One region of the Corynebacterium sp. H130 genome, then DNA from elsewhere that is predicted to be linked to it. Evidence: riboswitches for the same ligand, from Rfam matches in the RefSeq annotation. Region 1 holds a riboswitch; the other holds the start of a gene.
What was found. Region 1 has a riboswitch for thiamine pyrophosphate ahead of thiC (phosphomethylpyrimidine synthase ThiC). Riboswitches for the same ligand answer to the same signal wherever they lie in the genome.
Positions count from the first base shown of each region.

Region 2: it holds a riboswitch for thiamine pyrophosphate, as region 1 does, so the genes downstream of both, thiO (glycine oxidase ThiO) here and thiC (phosphomethylpyrimidine synthase ThiC) in region 1, are expected to answer to the same signal.

Region 1 covers NZ_JBBHLA010000005.1:147,371-155,976, reverse strand. Annotated here, with positions in the region: gene WG939_RS10565 (hypothetical protein) at 1-562, shown strand, start outside; gene WG939_RS10560 (hypothetical protein) at 555-2,144, shown strand; gene WG939_RS10555 (ArsR/SmtB family transcription factor) at 2,184-2,612, shown strand; gene WG939_RS10550 (serine hydrolase domain-containing protein) at 2,609-3,574, shown strand; gene WG939_RS10545 (hypothetical protein) at 3,565-3,798, shown strand; gene WG939_RS10540 (HNH endonuclease signature motif containing protein) at 3,883-5,055, shown strand; gene thiC (phosphomethylpyrimidine synthase ThiC) at 5,105-6,781, opposite strand; TPP riboswitch at 6,773-6,886, opposite strand; gene WG939_RS10530 (energy-coupling factor ABC transporter ATP-binding protein) at 6,894-7,625, opposite strand; gene WG939_RS10525 (energy-coupling factor transporter transmembrane component T family protein) at 7,622-8,308, opposite strand; gene WG939_RS10520 (energy-coupling factor ABC transporter substrate-binding protein) at 8,277-8,564, opposite strand; gene WG939_RS10515 (energy-coupling factor ABC transporter permease) at 8,561-8,606, opposite strand, start outside.
Region 2 covers NZ_JBBHLA010000003.1:79,606-88,211, reverse strand. Annotated here, with positions in the region: gene WG939_RS06635 (succinic semialdehyde dehydrogenase) at 1-678, shown strand, start outside; gene WG939_RS06630 (VanZ family protein) at 564-1,124, shown strand; gene WG939_RS06625 (hypothetical protein) at 1,287-1,886, opposite strand; gene moeB (molybdopterin-synthase adenylyltransferase MoeB) at 1,908-2,969, opposite strand; gene WG939_RS06615 (thiazole synthase) at 2,953-3,705, opposite strand; gene thiS (sulfur carrier protein ThiS) at 3,708-3,899, opposite strand; gene thiO (glycine oxidase ThiO) at 3,896-4,981, opposite strand; TPP riboswitch at 4,972-5,085, opposite strand; gene thiE (thiamine phosphate synthase) at 5,097-5,738, shown strand; gene WG939_RS06595 (PepSY-associated TM helix domain-containing protein) at 5,797-7,065, shown strand; gene WG939_RS06590 (YdhK family protein) at 7,086-7,640, shown strand; gene WG939_RS06585 (hypothetical protein) at 7,697-7,903, shown strand; gene WG939_RS06580 (hypothetical protein) at 8,008-8,606, shown strand, end outside.

The DNA.
Region 1 (8,606 bases):
GATGACTTATGGGGAGCAGATTTTTGTGCTTCACTCCGGGAAGACTTTTTCCGGTTCCACTGAGTTGCAGACAACAAACCCGATGTGCCGGGAATTTGATCACGGAATCTCGCTTCGCAACCGCATTGATTCTGTCACCGACACTGACCAGATGATGCTCGTCATCGCCGGCGTATCCGAAATTCCGCTCACCTCCCCTGAGCCCGTTCCCGTAGGAATTAGCACTTTCATCCGAATTGATGCATTTTGGTTTGCAGGCCTCATCGTCACGATCGTGGGTGATAAGGTGCGGTTCTTCACGGCGGAGGGATCAGAAACTGCTCCCCTTGCTGGGATTGATTGGGTGAACGCTCAGCGGTTCCACAGCGTCATCATGGAATGGTCGGAAGAAAGCACCCGATTCTTTGATCCTGCGGACGGCTCGCTTATTACTTCGTTTGAGGGATCCGTCGAGAGGATCGTGCGCGGTGCACCCGAACACCTTGTTGTGCTCGCCGATCAGAAGATCTGGCAGTGGCGGCCAGAAAACGATTGGACCTTTGTGGAGGCATCTTTTGAATAAGCAGGACCTTACGCGCTTGTATGCCCGGGCCGAATGTGTGACGTACCAAGTCACCGTCGAGGTCACTGGCACACCACCTGGCCCACCGGAACAATTCATGTTCTTTGGCCCCACGGTCTTGTTTCACCCCAACTGGAATGGGGCCACAATCAGCCGCTGGGATTACCGCGGGCTACTCACCATCTCCCGAGATGATAAGCCACTGGCCATCCGAAACCGGGAGTCGATGTGGGTCTTTGGCCGCACCGGAGACGAGGAGATACCAGGCCACTACCCTTCGGGCACTTTGCTCACCTCGATCGAACCGAACCCCTTCCTAGCTCGAATCTGGAGCCAAGAATTCGATCTCCACGGCAACAGCAGCGTGATCAGTCGCCCGACGTGGCGACTGAAATATGATCAAGTCCTCGTTGACGTCGATCAAGAATATGGCATCGTCCTGGCCGCTGAGTACCCAGATTTCCGCATTACAGCCTCCTCCCTCACCATCCTCGACTTCTTCGACGCCGTCTGGAATGGGCCCACGGTCCCCCGCGATGAATTCGGCAATGTCATCAGCCCCAAACCAGCACCCACCCTTCCGGGTTCGATCGACCGCCTCCCGCCGCTTACCGACGGCCGACTCCGCATCCACGTGACAAAGGACGCACTCGAATACCACAAGGTCGATTGGACCGTCGGCGACGTCACCCCGATGCCACTTCGCTTCAACACCTCTCCCGGCGCGATTTCGGGGTTGCAGTGCGAAGTGAGGTGCCAGGTTAGACATGACGGGCAGCCTCCGGTCGTCGAGAAGCAGAAAGCGTGGTGGCACGGACTCGCGCTTGGCGACGGCTGGTGCGCACAGCTCATCTCGGACAGTCCGATATCTGGCGATGTCACTCTCGCGGGGCATTTCAGCTGGTGGGCTTACGACATTGACCGCACGAACACTTGGCTGCAGATCGAATCCTTGTATGCGGTCGTGTCGGACAACAATGATGTGGTGTTGCAGCAGCTTGCTACGGCTGAGGAGGAGTTCAACGATTACTCCCCCAACGGCTGGCAAACGAAGGGATACATCGTGGATGCAACTGTCGTCCCGTTGTCTAAGGCTCCGGTTTCGGAGCAGGTTTTCCAGGCGGGGCATGTGGCAGCGGATGAGAAGTATCTTTGGATCGCTGCCGTCGGGTTGCCGCTGGTTGAGGCCTACGATGCACGTACCGGTGAGTTCAGCCATCGGGTTTCTTTGGCTGCTCCAATTGGCCGCGATCCGCTGCTGAAGTTGGCCTCTGAAAGCCAGGTGGTGGCGGTGCTCCATGGAGAGGTATTCCCGCTGGGCGAAGCTCCGATTGCTTTCGCCGATTCATCGATTGACCGCTTCATCGAGCCTTACCGCGGGGTGTCGGTGAAACACGACTGGGGGTCGGTGGAGTTTTGGGGCGATGAGCTGCTGGTTTCTTTTGAACGACAAGGCGCGCAGCGAATCGTCGATGCCACGCCTGAACGCATCCGGATGCTCACCACTGGGCGGTTGCACCAGTGGACACCGGAGACCGGGTGGACCTCGATGGCGCTGACAGGTGGATCGTTCGTATTGTAGGCATTGCACCCGATTCCATATTTCTGTATTTTTAGAATTATGGATTTGGAGCAACGTATTGATGACTTAGAACGTCGACTAGCAGCGCTGGAGGCTCAGCAGCCTTCACTGGAAAACGGCGTCGTCAGCTTCCAGGGCGACGTCTTACTCGGCGATCGCACCTACCAGTACGCGTGGACCCGTCCAGCCAGCCATTTGACTGGCGCTGCCTTTTTCGAATCCCTCGAGCGCGTCAGTGCGCTCGCCCACCCCATCCGACACGCCATCCTGGCCCGACTCCTCGAAGGTCCCGCCAGCGTCAACGACCTGGTCGAGAGTGGCATTTCCTCCTCAGGCACCGCCTACCACCACCTCAGCGCGCTGCAATCCGCCGGCTGGGTACGCAAAACCCACGGCACCTTTGAAATCCCACCCGCCCGCGTCATCCCACTACTCACGATCATCGCAGCTAGCGAGGACCACACATGAGAAAAGCACTGGCCATCGCCATAGGGCTCGCGACAGTCGCAGCACTCGTCGTTTTCGGCCCCCAACCTGTAAAGCTTGCCGACACCCAAACCGGCAATCCCCAACTAGCAACCTTTCTTGCCGATAACTCCCCGCGAGGCGCCCACAACGTCACCGCGTTCGTTCTCGAAGGCGATCAACCAGTATTCGCAGGACTCGGCGCCGACCAGCACACTGAGGTGGAGATCGGCTCCGTAACTAAGACCTTCACAGCGGAATTGCTCCGACAGGCCATCGAAAAGGGCACAGTTCGGCTGGACACTAAAGTTTCCGACATCATCGACACTCGCGGTGCCCCGATTGGCTCTGCAACCCTTGAGCAGCTCGCCAACCACGAGGCCGGCCTGCCACGGAACCCGGGGTTGGGTTTCCTTCCGCTTTTCATTGAGCGCAACCCTTATGCCGAGGTGGATCGCCAGAAGATCTTTGACATGGCCCTGGATGCGAAATTGAAAGGCCAGGGCGAGCGCAATTATTCGAACCTCGGCGTCGCTTTTCTAGGCCAATTGCTGGCAGAAAAAGACGGCCGGACCTGGGAAAAGATGGTCGAGCAAGACATTTTCACTCCTTTGGGAATGAATGAGTCGTACGTGGCCACTATTGGTAGCGCTACGGACGCACCGCAGGGACTCAACGGGCGCGGAAAACCTGCCGCCAACTGGGAAATGGACGGCTACGCCCCAGCCGGTTCAATCCGCTCCACCGCCCACGACATGGCACTATTTGCCGCGCATTTGCGACGCGTCGGAGTCCCGTCCTACGCCTGGAAGCACAGCTCTTACGGCGCTTCCCACAACGGTGGCACTGGCGGTTACCGAACCATTCTGATTGTGGACCCTTCCGGATCAAAGGTGGCGTTTGCTAATACCGACTCAACCGCGAGCCTGGATGACCTTGGAAAGGAGATGCTGTCATGGTCTTGATCCCCACCGCATGCGTTTTGTGGCTCGCTTTTGAGATCTACTACACGAAGAGGCGATCTCCGCTAATGGCGGTTGTGAATGCGTTGGTGACGCTTGGTTCCGTTTGGTTCATTTGCATGGGGCCGGTCGAATGGACGACCAAGGCCCCGATCGGATTGTGGTGGGTGATTGCGCTGCTTTGCGGCGCGCTCGCCGCCGTTTCGACCTGGCCACGCCATAACTAATATGTTCGATTTTAACTCCATTCACTGTTGTCACAGATTTGAAATAGCTATTGCGTTCTAATGTAGATACGGTAGAATGGAGTTATGAATTTCGGGGGAATGAATACGCTTACCAAGGTCAAGGAGTTGCTTCAGCACTCCGTCGACTTTGGTGAGTCTTTCGAGAATTTTCCCGAACTTGTGGAGATCAAGGAGCTTATCGCCCGTCTGGAAACTGACATGGCAACCGGGCGCGAGCGACATGAGCTGGAACGTGCCGGCGTATCTGCGGGCGAAGCCCGACGCATTCATCGACGCTCACTCAGCCCCTGGAAAACCGGGGTCTCCGCCGAGCATCAGGACCTCATCCTCTCGGCACTGGAAAAGCTTTCTTCTGCATCCAACCGACGAACCGAGATTTACGAGCTGGCTGCTGCATCTGCGCTCGATTCCACGCCCAAGGCGACGCACGCCTACGCAAAGCAGCTTGTCCGGGAGGAAAATCGCCGGCTGGCGAAGGACCCGCACGAGGCCTACAACCAGCGTCGCTTCCAGCTGCGCGAACAAGACGAACACGGTGGATGCAGCTTCCACGGCTACGCCCCGGCCGCCCACGCTGCCCTGCTCAAGTCTCTCATGGACGATGCATGGCGTGGCGAACAGGCCACCGATGATCGTCGCAAAGAAGACACCCGCACCGTCGCGCAACGCCACGCCGACAACTTCTTCCAAGTCCTACGTTGGGCATCCACCACCCGCGTCGACAACACCGGACACCGCTCTCTCGTCATCGGAGTCACCGAAGAGGACGAATTCAATTGGGAAACCAAATTCAGCAGCAATGTTGGTATTGACCTCACCCTCTTCGACCTCGCGCTCCTCGACGGCCACCGGATCACCGACTACATCGTCGTCCATGACCACAACGGCGCAGTTAAAACCCTGGTCACAGCAAGCCGATCCGCAAACTTCCACCAACGCCTAGCAATGTTCTCCCGGGACGGCTGCTGCGCCTCCCCTGGCTGCGACGAAGCAATCAGCCGATGCGAATCCCACCACGTACTCCCCTGGAGCCGCGGAGGCCCCACCAGTATCGACAACCTGGCCCCGCTGTGCCCGAAACACCACGGCTGGAACGACGACAGTTACGTCGAAGCCCACATAGCGATGGTGCTGAGCGGACTGCCCGTCCAGGTGTGCGCCGACGGAACCCATCGAAGAAACAACAGCCCACAAGCTCGAAGATCCAACGCTCGAAGGCTAACTAAAGACGACTAGCGACCCCGCTAAACAACAAGCGGGGCCGCTAGCGCGCGTGCATCAAATGCTACTCAGCAGAGATCGGCAAGTACACGCGATCACCACCAGCAGCGAACTCCTCAGACTTCTCCTTCATGCCAGCCTCAATAGCCTCAACAGAAGTCAACCCCTTCGACTCCGCATAGTCCCGCACATCCTGCGAGATACGCATCGAGCAGAACTTCGGACCGCACATCGAACAGAAGTGCGCCGTCTTCGCAGGCTCAGCAGGCAGCGTCTCATCGTGGTACTCCAGCGCCGTATCCGGATCCAGCGCCAGTGCAAACTGGTCATGCCAACGGAACTCGAAACGAGCCTTCGACAGCGCATCATCACGTTCCTGGGCGTGCGGATGCTGCTTGGCGAGGTCAGCTGCGTGAGCTGCGATCTTGTACGTAATCACGCCCACCTTCACATCATCGCGATTCGGCAGACCCAGGTGCTCCTTCGGGGTGACGTAGCACAGCATCGCCGTACCAGCCTGGGCGATCATTGCTGCACCAATAGCCGAGGTGATGTGGTCATAGCCCGGCGCGATGTCAGTGGCCAGTGGGCCAAGGGTGTAGAACGGCGCGCCATGGCACCAATCCTCTTCCCACTCCACGTTGACCGGAATCTTGTGCATCGGCACGTGGCCCGGGCCCTCGATCATGACCTGGACGCCGCGGGAACGAGCGATCAAGGTGAGCTCGCCGAGGGTACGCAGCTCGGACAGCTGCGCCTCGTCGTTAGCGTCGGCAATGGAGCCTGGGCGCAAGCCGTCGCCAAGCGAGAACGTGACGTCGTACTTAGCCAGGATGTCGCAGAGCTCAGCGAAGTTCTCGTACAGGAAGGACTCGCGGTGCTCCTTCAGGCACCACGCAGCCATGATGGAACCACCACGGGACACGATGCCAGTGACACGATCAGCAGCCAGCGGGATGTAACGCAACAGCACGCCCGCGTGGACGGTCATGTAGTCAACGCCCTGCTCGCACTGCTCGATGATCGTTTCCTTGTAGATCTCCCACGTCAGCTTGGTTGGATCGCCCTTAACCTTTTCCAATGCCTGGTAGATCGGCACGGTACCAACTGGCACTGGGGAGTTGCGCAGGATCCACTCGCGAGTCTCGTGGATGTCCTTGCCCGTGGACAGGTCCATGATGGTGTCCGCACCCCAGCGGGTCGCCCACACCATCTTCTCCACCTCTTCGGAGATGGAAGAAGTGACAGCAGAGTTGCCGATGTTGGCGTTAATCTTCACCGCGAACGCCTTACCGATGATCATCGGCTCAATCTCCGGGTGATTCTTGTTCGCGCAAATAACAGCGCGACCAGCAGCAACCTCGGAGCGCACGAACTCAGGGGTCATGCCCTCACGAGCCGCACAGTACGCCATCTCAGGTGTGATCACACCGGCGCGAGCCCACGCCAGCTGCGTCTGCACCTTCAATTCAGGGTGCTCTTCGGACGCAGGAACTGCCTCGTGGCGCTCCCACGTACGCACTGGCTCCAGGCCCTTTTCCAGGTCCAGAGTTGGGTTATCCTCCGTGTAGATACCCGAGGTGTCGTACACGTCGAAATGCTCACCAGTGGTCAGATCGATGCGACGCGCTGGAATGCGAAGCGTCAGATCACCAAAGGGAACTTCGTTGTAAACCTTGTGACTGCGGTAAATCGGTCCCGTGGTGACGGTTCCGTTTTCAGGCAGAGCAGACTTAGACATGAAATTCCTCCCTACGCCGGCATTATCCGGACAGGTTAAACGGTCGACGCTCCGCGTGTTGCGTCCTCTCAGCAAAGAATCGGCTTTGCTCCCGTGTGACAAAATGGTTGTCTCAGTCTAACAAATCCTCGGGCGTATGAACCGGTTTTTCAAGAACTGAAGAAACCACCGGCGCCCACGGCATCCCCAGCTCCGACGGCTGGAGCAATTGGGACTTCCCCACCTCCAGCGTTCCCTCCCGTAGCACCGCGATGTCCGAGGCAAACTCCCAAGCAAAATCCACATCATGAGTGGTCAACACGACGGCACAATCCAGCCCCGCAAGCACCGACAATAGAGAGCGCACCGCGATTGGGTCGAGGCCAGCCGTCGGCTCGTCGAGAAGCAAAAAGCGCGGTCGCATGGCCAGTGCCCCAGCGAGTGCGACAAGTTTGCGCTGCCCGTAGGAGAGCCGGTGAGGCACGCGGTCGGCGAGGTGGGTGACGCCGGCAAGCCCCATGGCATCGGCAACCCGCTTTTCGACGTCCGACGCCCCCAAGTTCACCGGGCCGTAGGAGATGTCTTGCAAGACGGTCGGGGCGAAGAGTTGATCGTCGGGTTCCTGGAGGACCAGCTGAACTTGTTCGCGGATGTGGCGACGACCGCGGCGAGAATAGTCGTAGGGCTTCTCGAGCGAAATAGTCCCCTCGGCTGGTCGCCACGCGCCCGCCATGAGTTTGAGCAGGGTCGACTTTCCGGAACCGTTGGCGCCGAGGATCGCTAGTCGGGCACCCGCAGGGACGTCAAGAGAGATGCCACGGAGCACCCAGTCGTCGTGTTTGAACGACACATTGTCAAGTTTCATGTCAGGACCCATAGTGCGACAAAGCAGGCGCATGTAGCAAGTACGAAACCCCACCTAACGGGGCGTTTTACGGTCGAAACGGCGAGCGAGGCCGGATCGCCGCGAAGCTCCAAACCTTCCTGCAACGCGCGGGCGCGGAGGAAAGTAATGAGGAACAGCGAGCTCGCCTGCATCCCTGCGGAGGAGATACTCAGGCGACCGAGTCTCTGCGCCTGTGCCTGCCTCATCGACACGGCCGTTTGCGCCATACTTCCGATAAAGCGATACATCAGCGACACCACCTCCGACAGCGCTCGCGGCAGCCGAAGGAATCCCAAAATTTCAGGAAGAGGTGTGGTGAGCGCGAACAGCATCGTCGCGGTCATGGCAACGGTAGAGCGAATCACGACGTAAACAGCGTTTTCCCAACCAAGATAGGTGATACCGTCCGCCCCAAAGCTAAAGATCAGTGGCCCCACCCCCACGGCGATGAACGCCGCAGGAGCAGCCACGAGCACCGTCAGCAGACGAGGCGGGACATGAATCCACGCTGCTGCGCCAATCAAGATGACAAAAATGGGCAGCAAGCCCCGTGGTGGCAGGATCAAGGTCAGCAGGAGAAGCCCCAGGAAGAACAGGGCTTTCTCCCCCACATTGACCTGCGCCCAGCGACTAGACGCCGCTGCTCGTTCGATTGGATTCACGGTTACGACCGCGGTAGAAGCCCAGAGCATACCCGAGGACGCCCGCCCCCACGGCAGCCTGCAGCGCGAACAACCCGGACTCTACTTCGCCGGGCAGCTCACCAACGAGCGGAGCAGCCCACGGCTCATACTCGGGTGCTTGCTCAGCGACGACCGCTTCCGCGCCTGCGTCAGATCCTTCAAATTCGGAGTTTAAGAAGAACATTGGGGCGGCAGCAATGATTAGTGCTGCAATAATCAGGAGCCAGTTTTTCATGCTCGCACCCCCAACATCCGCAGTTCCGGCAAAGCGATAGTG
Region 2 (8,606 bases), on a different contig from region 1:
GCCAACTCGGGCCAGCTGTGCATCTCCATCGAACGCATTTACGCCCCGCGCACTATCGCCACCGAATTCACCGAGCGATTCGTGGCAAAGACCCGCAACCTGCGCGTCGGAATTGGTGGCTGGGACTACGACATGGGCTCGCTGATCAGCGAGGACCACGCGCGCAAAGTCCACGAGTTTGTCGAGGACGCGGTAGCCCACGGAGCCCAGATACTCACCGGAGGTAACCCTCCGAAAGGCCGCCTCTACCAGCCGACAATCCTCGCGGCTGTTCCAGAAGGCGCCCGCCTGAAGACGGAAGAAGTATTCGGCCCCGTCGTCTACATCGAGGTCGTGGACAGTATCGACGAAGCCGTGGCCAGGGCAAACGACACGGAATACGGGCTCAATGCCAGTGTCGTCGCAAAGCCGCGCGTCGGGTGGCGCATCGCCCGGCAACTCCACGCCGGCACCGTCAACATCAACGAAGGGTACGCGGCTGCCTGGGCCTCCGTGTCCGCGCCAATGGGTGGCTGGAAAGACTCCGGGTTGGGGCGCCGACACGGCGTCGACGGGCTGCTGAAATTCACCGAGACGCGTACAGTGGCAGAGCAGCGCGTCCTCCCCGTAAGCGGACATGGGGAGAAGTTTGCGCAGGTCATGAGCACAGCACTGAAAGTTGGCAGGAGGTTCCTATAACTCGGCGACTAGTCAAAATCGTCCTCGGCCTATACTGCGCATTCCTGGCCCTGGTCACCGTCGGCAAACCATTTTTCGAGCTCCGCCCCATCTGGAGCTCACGGGCCCACCACATCCGCAAACTCGAACTAATCCCCTTCAGCGACCTCTTCACCTCCACGCCCTGGTGGGGATCAATCACCAACATCATCTTCAACGTCGGACTCTTCATCCCCTTCGGGCTGCTCGTAGCCCGGCTGTGCGCCTACCGACCCTTCCCCATCCGTCGCACCGTCCTAATCGCAGCGGGCGTGAGCCTGGGCATCGAAATCACACAGTTCGTGTTCAGCCTCGGATTCACGGACATCGATGACCTCATACTCAACAGCCTCGGCGCCTGGGTGGGGGCGAAATCTTTCCCGTATTTGGACCAGAAATTGCGGAAAACCCCAGGTCGGGTTGCCTGAAGGCGGGAAAGACTTCCCTGGGGCGGAAAAACATCCCCTGTTTGGACCGGAATTTCTGTAAAAGCCCTGGACAGGGTGTCCAATTAGGGGAAAGATTTCCCCGTCCTTAGACGGGCTGTCCTGCGGAAATGCCAAAATTCTGGTCCAAATACGGGAAAGATTTCAGAACCGCTCCCAATTGGCGAGCGTCACCGCCCGGTAGTAGAGCTCTGCGGTGTCCCGGCATCCTTGTTGATGATTCTCCAGTTCACCGACGTAAACGGAGTGGCATACGGCCCGCATGTCTAGGAGTAGGGCTGCGTTGCACCATCCGACGCCGTGGTCGAGGTAGTCGAAGTCTTCCATGCACATGTCGTGGTTGGCACATGCGCCGCGGAAGTCGGCGGATAGGTCTGGGGTGAGGTAGAAGTCGGGCGATGAGGTGCAGTAGTCGTGGTAGCCGGTGTGCCAGGCGTTGGGGTTGTAGATGTAGTGCTCTGGGATGGGCACGATTCCGGCGGAGGTGGGGCCGGTGGGATCGGCGTCGGCAAGCTTGATGGCGCGTCCCTCGTCGGTGCGGGGCACGAGGCGGAGGGTGCCGTCTTGGTAGAGCTCGAGGGAGAGGTCGGTGGCTTCGCCGGTGAGGGTGTGGACGGTGAGCCCGCTGTCGGTGGAGCCGACGGCTACGACTTGTTGGGTGCCGTCGGGGCCGATTGCAGCAACGGGGTATAGGCCGGTCGTGCCTATGGCGGCCGCTGCGATAAGCGAGCTTAATGTCTCCACATAGTCATACTAAAACGTGAATTAATTCCGCGCACTCCACGCTACGTATCCGCCTTGGAGGTTCAGCAATTCCGCCTCCGTGTGCTCGCGGATGAGCTTGATGGCACGCTCGGAGCGCATGCCGGATTTGCAGTAGAACGTGGTCGTGTCCCGCACGAATGGTGCGACTGCTTCCCAGCCTCGCTCCTCGATCTCAGCCAGCGGCACCAGGTGTGCTCCCGGGATGACACCAAGAGCGGTCTCCTCGGGGGTGCGGACGTCGATGAGCGTGCCCTGTGGCTCGACGGTGGTAGTGACCGGCTCGTCGACAGGCTGCAGCTTTTCGACGGGCGCGCGGCCCGGGTCGCGGGTGAAGGTGAGCGTGCGCATGGAGGTGGTCAGGGCGTCGAGGAGCACGAGCTTGCCGACGGCAACCTCCCCCACACCCGTGATGTGCTTGAGCGCTTCGATGGCCATCATTGACCCAACAAGCCCAGGCAGTGCGCCGAATACGCCGCCGACGGCGCAGCTCGGGACGGCGTCGGCTGGCGGCATTTCGGGGAAGAGGTCGCGGAGCATGGGGCCGCGATTCGGGTCGAAGACGCTGAGCTGGCCCTGGAATTGGCTGATGGTGCCCCAGACGAGTGGGGTACTGGTGAGCTCGGCGGCGTCGTTGGAAAGATAGCGGGTGGCGAAATTGTCGGTGCCGTCAATGACCAGGTCGTGGGCCTGGAATAGTTCGATGGCGTTGAGGTGCGTGAGGTGTGTCTTCACGCCTTCCACTGCGATGTATGGGTTGAGGCGTCGCAGTGCATCGGTGGCGGATTCAGCCTTGTTGCGTCCGATGTCCTCCATGCGGTGGATGGTTTGGCGCTGTAGGTTGGACTCCTCCACCACGTCCCCATCGAGGACCGTGATGTGGCCGACGCCAGCTGCGCCCAGGTAGTTGAGGATTGGGGAACCGAGGCCACCCGCGCCGATGACCAGCACCTTCGCGGCCTTGAGCTTCAGTTGGCCTTCCTCCCCCACGCCAGGCAGCGTGAGGTGGCGGGCGTAGCGGAGACGCTCCTCCGGGGACAGGGCTTGATCACCCAAATTCAGCACGTCCTTCCATACTCGAGCTTGCTTGCGCCAGCTTACGCTTCGGGATGCGACCGGCTTCGAAAGCCTCTCGGCCAGCAATGACCGCATGCTTCATGGCGGAAGCCATCTTCACGGCATCGTGCGCGCGAGTGACAGCGGAGGCCAGGAGGACGGCGTCGCAGCCAAGCTCCATCGCCAATGCTGCGTCGGAGGCCGTGCCGATGCCGGCATCGAGAATGACAGGAATCTGCGCGCGTTCCACGATCAGTTCGATGTTGTGCGGGTTCAAGATGCCGAGCCCGGTGCCAATCGGAGCGCCCGCTGGCATCACTGCTGCCACGCCGATCTCCTCCAGGCGGCGTGCTAGTGCAGGATCGTCATTAGTGTAGGCAAACACTTCGAAACCCTTAGTGACCAGCTGGTCTGCAGCGTCGAGAAGCTCGACGCCGTCGGGAAGCAAGGTGTCCTCGTCGGCGATGACTTCCAGCTTGATCAGGTTGGTCTCGAGCGCTTCGCGGGCAAGTTCGGCGGTGAGGACGGCGTCGCGGGCGGAGAAACAACCCGCGGTGTTCGGCAGGGCCTGGATGTTGTTGCGACGCAGCATGTCGAAGATGCCCATGCCGGTGTGCGCGTCGAAGCGGCGCATAGCCACGGTGGTCAGGCGCGTGCCGGATTCGATGAGCGCGCGTTCCAGAGTGTCGAGCGAAGTTGCGCCACCGGTGCCCATGATCAGACGGGACTCATTGAGGAACTCCACTGTTAGCCTCCCTGCGCTGCGGTGACAATTTCGATGGTTCCGGCCACGGGCGTGTCGGCCCATGTGCTGCGCGGGACCACGGCGCCATCGACGGCTACCGCCACGCCTTCGACTCGGCCGATCATCTCCATGACCAGGTCAGCGATAGTTTCGTCGGCTGCTGCCTCGTAGTGAGTGCCATTTACTACAGTCATGCTCGCTCCTTAAACCGGCGTGGATCAACGGCTTCAGCTGCCCAATTCGGCAGCGGTTTCTCACAGACTACGTCAGCGGTGAATTCTGCACCGATGGCGGCCAGCAGGATGCCGTGCCTGAAGTAGCCAGTGGACACCACCAGCCTTGGATCCACTTCGCCAATGAACGGGATATCGTCGGGAGACCCGGGACGGGCCCTGGCTGTCATTTCCAGGATCTCGCAGTGCCACAGTCCAGGGATGATGTGGTGGGCGTCGCGAAGCAGCTGGTGTACACCCTCCGCGGACACGCCCCACATGTCATCCTCGCGGGAGGTGGCGCCGAGCACGATCGTGCCATCGCTGCGGGGCACCACATAGACCGGGCGCCCGCGGACGACGGCGCGGACCGTGCGGCTGACGAGTGGCTGCACGTGCTCCGGGACGCGCAGGCGCATGACGTCGCCATGAACGGGGCGAAGAGGCAGGTCAACGAAGTCTTTTGCAGCCAAGCCATTGGCGACAACAACCTTGCCCGCTTCAACCTGCAATCCGGAGGACAGGGTAATCGCGCCGGGCTCGACTGCAACGACCTTTTCACGCACGAGGCGGCTGCCGAGCAGGTGAATGAGGGCGGCGCAGAACTTGCGCGGATCGATTTGGTGATCGCCTGGAATACGGACCGCGCCCACGACACCAGGGCCAAGGCCAGGCTCGATAGATCGGGCTTGGCGGGCGGACAACAGCTCGACCTCACCGATTTCCGACTGCAAGTCCATCAGTTCCTGCAGGTAAACGCGGTCGGCATTGTCGCCTGCGCACACCAAGGTCTCCGACGGCAGGTAGCCGACATCCATCCCGGATGCTTCCGCCACCGAGGCCGCTAGCTCCGGGTAGAGCTCCCGGGAGCGTCGCATGAGCGGGTATAGGCCTGGCTGATCCCACACGACTTCGGATACCGGCGCGAGCATTCCCGCGGCCGCAAAACTTGCTTCGGACGCAGGTTCTGGATCGAAAACCTGCACGTCATAGCCTCGTTGTATGAGTGTCCACGCTGTGGTGAGGCCTACGATTCCGCCGCCGACAATGGCAACGTCTAACACAACAATCTCCCTCCGGCGGCATGACCCGCATCAGGTTAAGCGGTCGGCATTAAGCGCTGCCCTCTCAGTCCTCTTGGCGCACGAGGACTCCCACGATGCTTCTACTATAGAACGCATGAACCGCGCCGAACGTGAAAATGCTCTCGCTCACACGAAGCTGTACCTGTGCACTGACGCCCGCAGCACGCAGGGTGATCTCACGGAATTCCTCCACGCCTGCTACGAGGGTGGCGCGGACATCATCCAGCTCCGCGACAAGAAACTCGAGGCGCGCGCCGAAATCACCGCCCTCGAAACGCTCGCCGACGTCGCACGTCAGCACGGCAAAATGTTCGCTGTCAACGACCGCGCCGATGTCGCCCTGCTTGTCGACGCCGACGTGTTCCATGTCGGCCAAGGGGACCTCACCACGCAGCAAGCCCGCAAGGTGCTGGGGCCTAACGTCCTCATGGGACGCTCCAACAACTCGGTGGCACAGTTCCAGCAGTCCTACTCCGACCCTGGTCTCGACTACGCCGTCATCGGTCCGGTGTGGCCGACTCCCACGAAGCCGGGACGCCCAGCAGTGGGCCTTGAGGTGGTAAAACAGTGCGCTGACCTGGCGGGAGACAAGCCGTGGTTTGCCATCGGCGGCATCTCTGCTGAGACCGCTCCTGAGGTGATTGATGCTGGCGCTCAGCGCATTGTGGTGGTGCGGGCTTTGACGGAAGCGAAGGACCCGGCAGCTGCTGCTGCGCTGCTTCGAAACAAACTTTAGGACCACCCCGCGAAAAACAGTCGGGAATTAGTTGGTAATTATTTCCGACAACTTTTCTATGACTGTTCTTCTCAAACCAACCGCGCGCCGCGCGGCATTGAATCAACGTCAACGAGCTCGTCGTCTCCATGTTGTTGCCGGGGTCCTGATCGGGCCGTTCATCGCGGTCGCAGCGCTTACGGGACTGCTCTACGCTTTTGCACCGAGCATCGAAAATGTCATTTACCACGATGTTTACACCGCATCCCCTGGCGAGCCCCAGGATGTGGACAAGCAGATCCAGCGGGCCTGGCAGGAACACCCCGACCTGCGGCTGTCGGGCGTCCAGGTGGAAGATGGCCACACCACCCGCGTTCTCTTCCACGATCCTTCCCAACCCTCAGCCTCTTACCGCCGGGCTGTGTTCGTGGATCCGGTCGATCTGCAGGTCAAGGGGGACATGGTGCAGTACGGCAGCTCCGCGGCCTCGCCGTTTCGCGCGTGGTTGTCTGAGGGCCACAAGCAGCTGTGGCTCGGCGCGCCGGGACGATTCTATTCCGAGCTTGCTGCGTCCTGGATGGGTGCGATCGCGATTGCCGGCCTGGTGATGGTGCTTCGCTCCCGGGCGTCGTCACGCAAGGCGGCAAAGTGGCACCGCCAGCTGGGGCTGTGGCTGCTGCCGGGCATGCTTTTCCTCACGATTACCGGTCTGACCTGGTCGGGTGTCGCTGGGGCGAACATTGGTGATGTGCGTACTCAGCTGGATTGGAAGGCTCCGGCTACCCAGGCGAAGGCGGTGCCGGCGGCGCAGGCGATGAATGCTTCAGGCGTGGTGAAGGCTGCGCGGAAGGAGGGGCTGACGGGCCGCATTGAGGCGAAGCCGGGCGCGTATGTCACGGATCCGTGGGTCGTGCAGGAGTCCCGCCAGCCTTATCGACTCAGCATGAATTCCGTCGTGGTCAATCCTGTGTCCGAAAAGGTGGTGGAGCGGGTGCCGTTTAGTGCTTGGCCCCTGCCCGCGAAGCTCACCGAATGGCTGATCAATCTCCACATGGGTTTCCTCTTCGGCATCTGGTCCGAGCTTGCTCTGGGAGCGCTGGCTCTGGGGATCCTGCTGGTCACGGCCTTGGGTTATGCCATGTGGTGGCAGGCTTTTCGACGCCGCAGGTCCTGGATCCCGGCCCGCAGCGCATGGTCCTGGCCTTTTATCGCCATCATGATTGGGTATGCGATTTTGGCGCCGCTCTTCGGTATCTCAGTGGTCGCCTTCCTGGTAGCGGATTTCCTATGGTCCCGCTTTGTGAAGCCGACAAAGCAGCTTGCTACATTTGAAAAATCACAAGGCTGACTTTGTAAAGGATGGTCCTCATGACTCGTCGTGCTCTCGCTACTGTTGCTATCGCTGCCCTCACCCTGGCTGGTTGCGCAAACTCTCAAAAGGACAGTGATCTGAAGGTGGATACTGCGACTTCGGCCGTCGTTAAGGCGCCGGCTGCGTCCCACGAGCACAATCACGCCATGGACGGTGGCGCTGCGCCGGCAAACATGAAGGTGGCTGCGAACCCTGCGTTCCCGGTGGGCACCGAGGTTGTGCTGAAGGCTGATCACATGGACGGCATGATGGGCGCGACCGCGAAGATCGTGGGTGCCTACGACACCACCGCGTATGCCGTGAGCTACACCCCAACCACCGGTGGCGCCGAGGTTAAGAACCACAAGTGGGTCGTGTTTGAAGAACTCAAGCCACACGCCGACGCTGCGACTGCTGAGCTCAACGCCGACCACATGCCGGGCATGAAGGGCGCTGACGCGACCATCGATTCCGAAACCACCGAAACCGTGTACATGGTTGACGTGACCAGCGGACCAATGCAGATGAAGAACCACAAGTGGTTCGTGGAGAGCGAACTGGCTGCTAAGTAGGCAAATCCTGGTAAGTTTGGGGACGAAAAGTTCACTTGACGAAAGCAGGTTTTAGCATGTCCCGCTCCGCACTGATCGCGTCCGCACTTGCCCTGACTGCCGTTTTGGGCCTTAGTGGTTGCGCAAACACCCAGAAGGATTCCGACAAGAAGGTCGATACCGCGGTGTCCGTGGAGAAGAAGGCCCCAACCCCTTCCCCATCCGCTACCCCTTCTGCGACCGGTTCTGCGACGCCGTCCGCTACCCCGTCTCCTACTAACTAGGGTCGGTCAAAGGACTGAATTCTTAGGTCAACCCCTTCACTTTTGGTCAGTTCCGCTTATGATCAGATAAGTCATACTTACCAATCGTGCAGGGGTTTTGTGCTATGAATTTTCGTTCGGTTGCTGCTGTCATGGCGGCTCTTTCAATTTCTGCTTCCGGTGTGATCGCGCCGGAGCTGCCATCGGCACCAGTGGCGCACGCCCAGGACGGCGCTGAGTTCTACAACGGTGCGCTGGTCACCCGCGTAGCCATTGGCGAGGGCACGCTCATGGCACGCAAGGGCAATGTGCAGATGTCCAGCGTGCGTGAGCAGGTCCGCCAGCAGATTCGCGACGTCCGCGCGAAGATGTGGGACGAGAATGTAGTGTTCACCGAGTCAGGGCAGGCTCCTTCTCGACTCCGCGATGTCGCCGCCAAGCACGGTATCTACACCAAGCAGCAGTACCTCGATGCAGTGCAGTTTGACTCCAATGCTGAGCGTGTGGCCCTGCAGCGCGCAGTGGAAGCCAGCATGCGTTTTGCCCACGATCGCACCAACGGCACGGGCGCGGCAACCGCTTCCGCGAATGGCATGGTTGCCGGCATTGAGAACCTCGCGAGCACTGGTGCGCTCGGTGCGGTTAATGCGTGGGCGTCCGAATATCCTGACCTCGTGGCTGCCGGTGGCGCGTGGAACTCCTCCACTGGCCACCTGTGGAACTT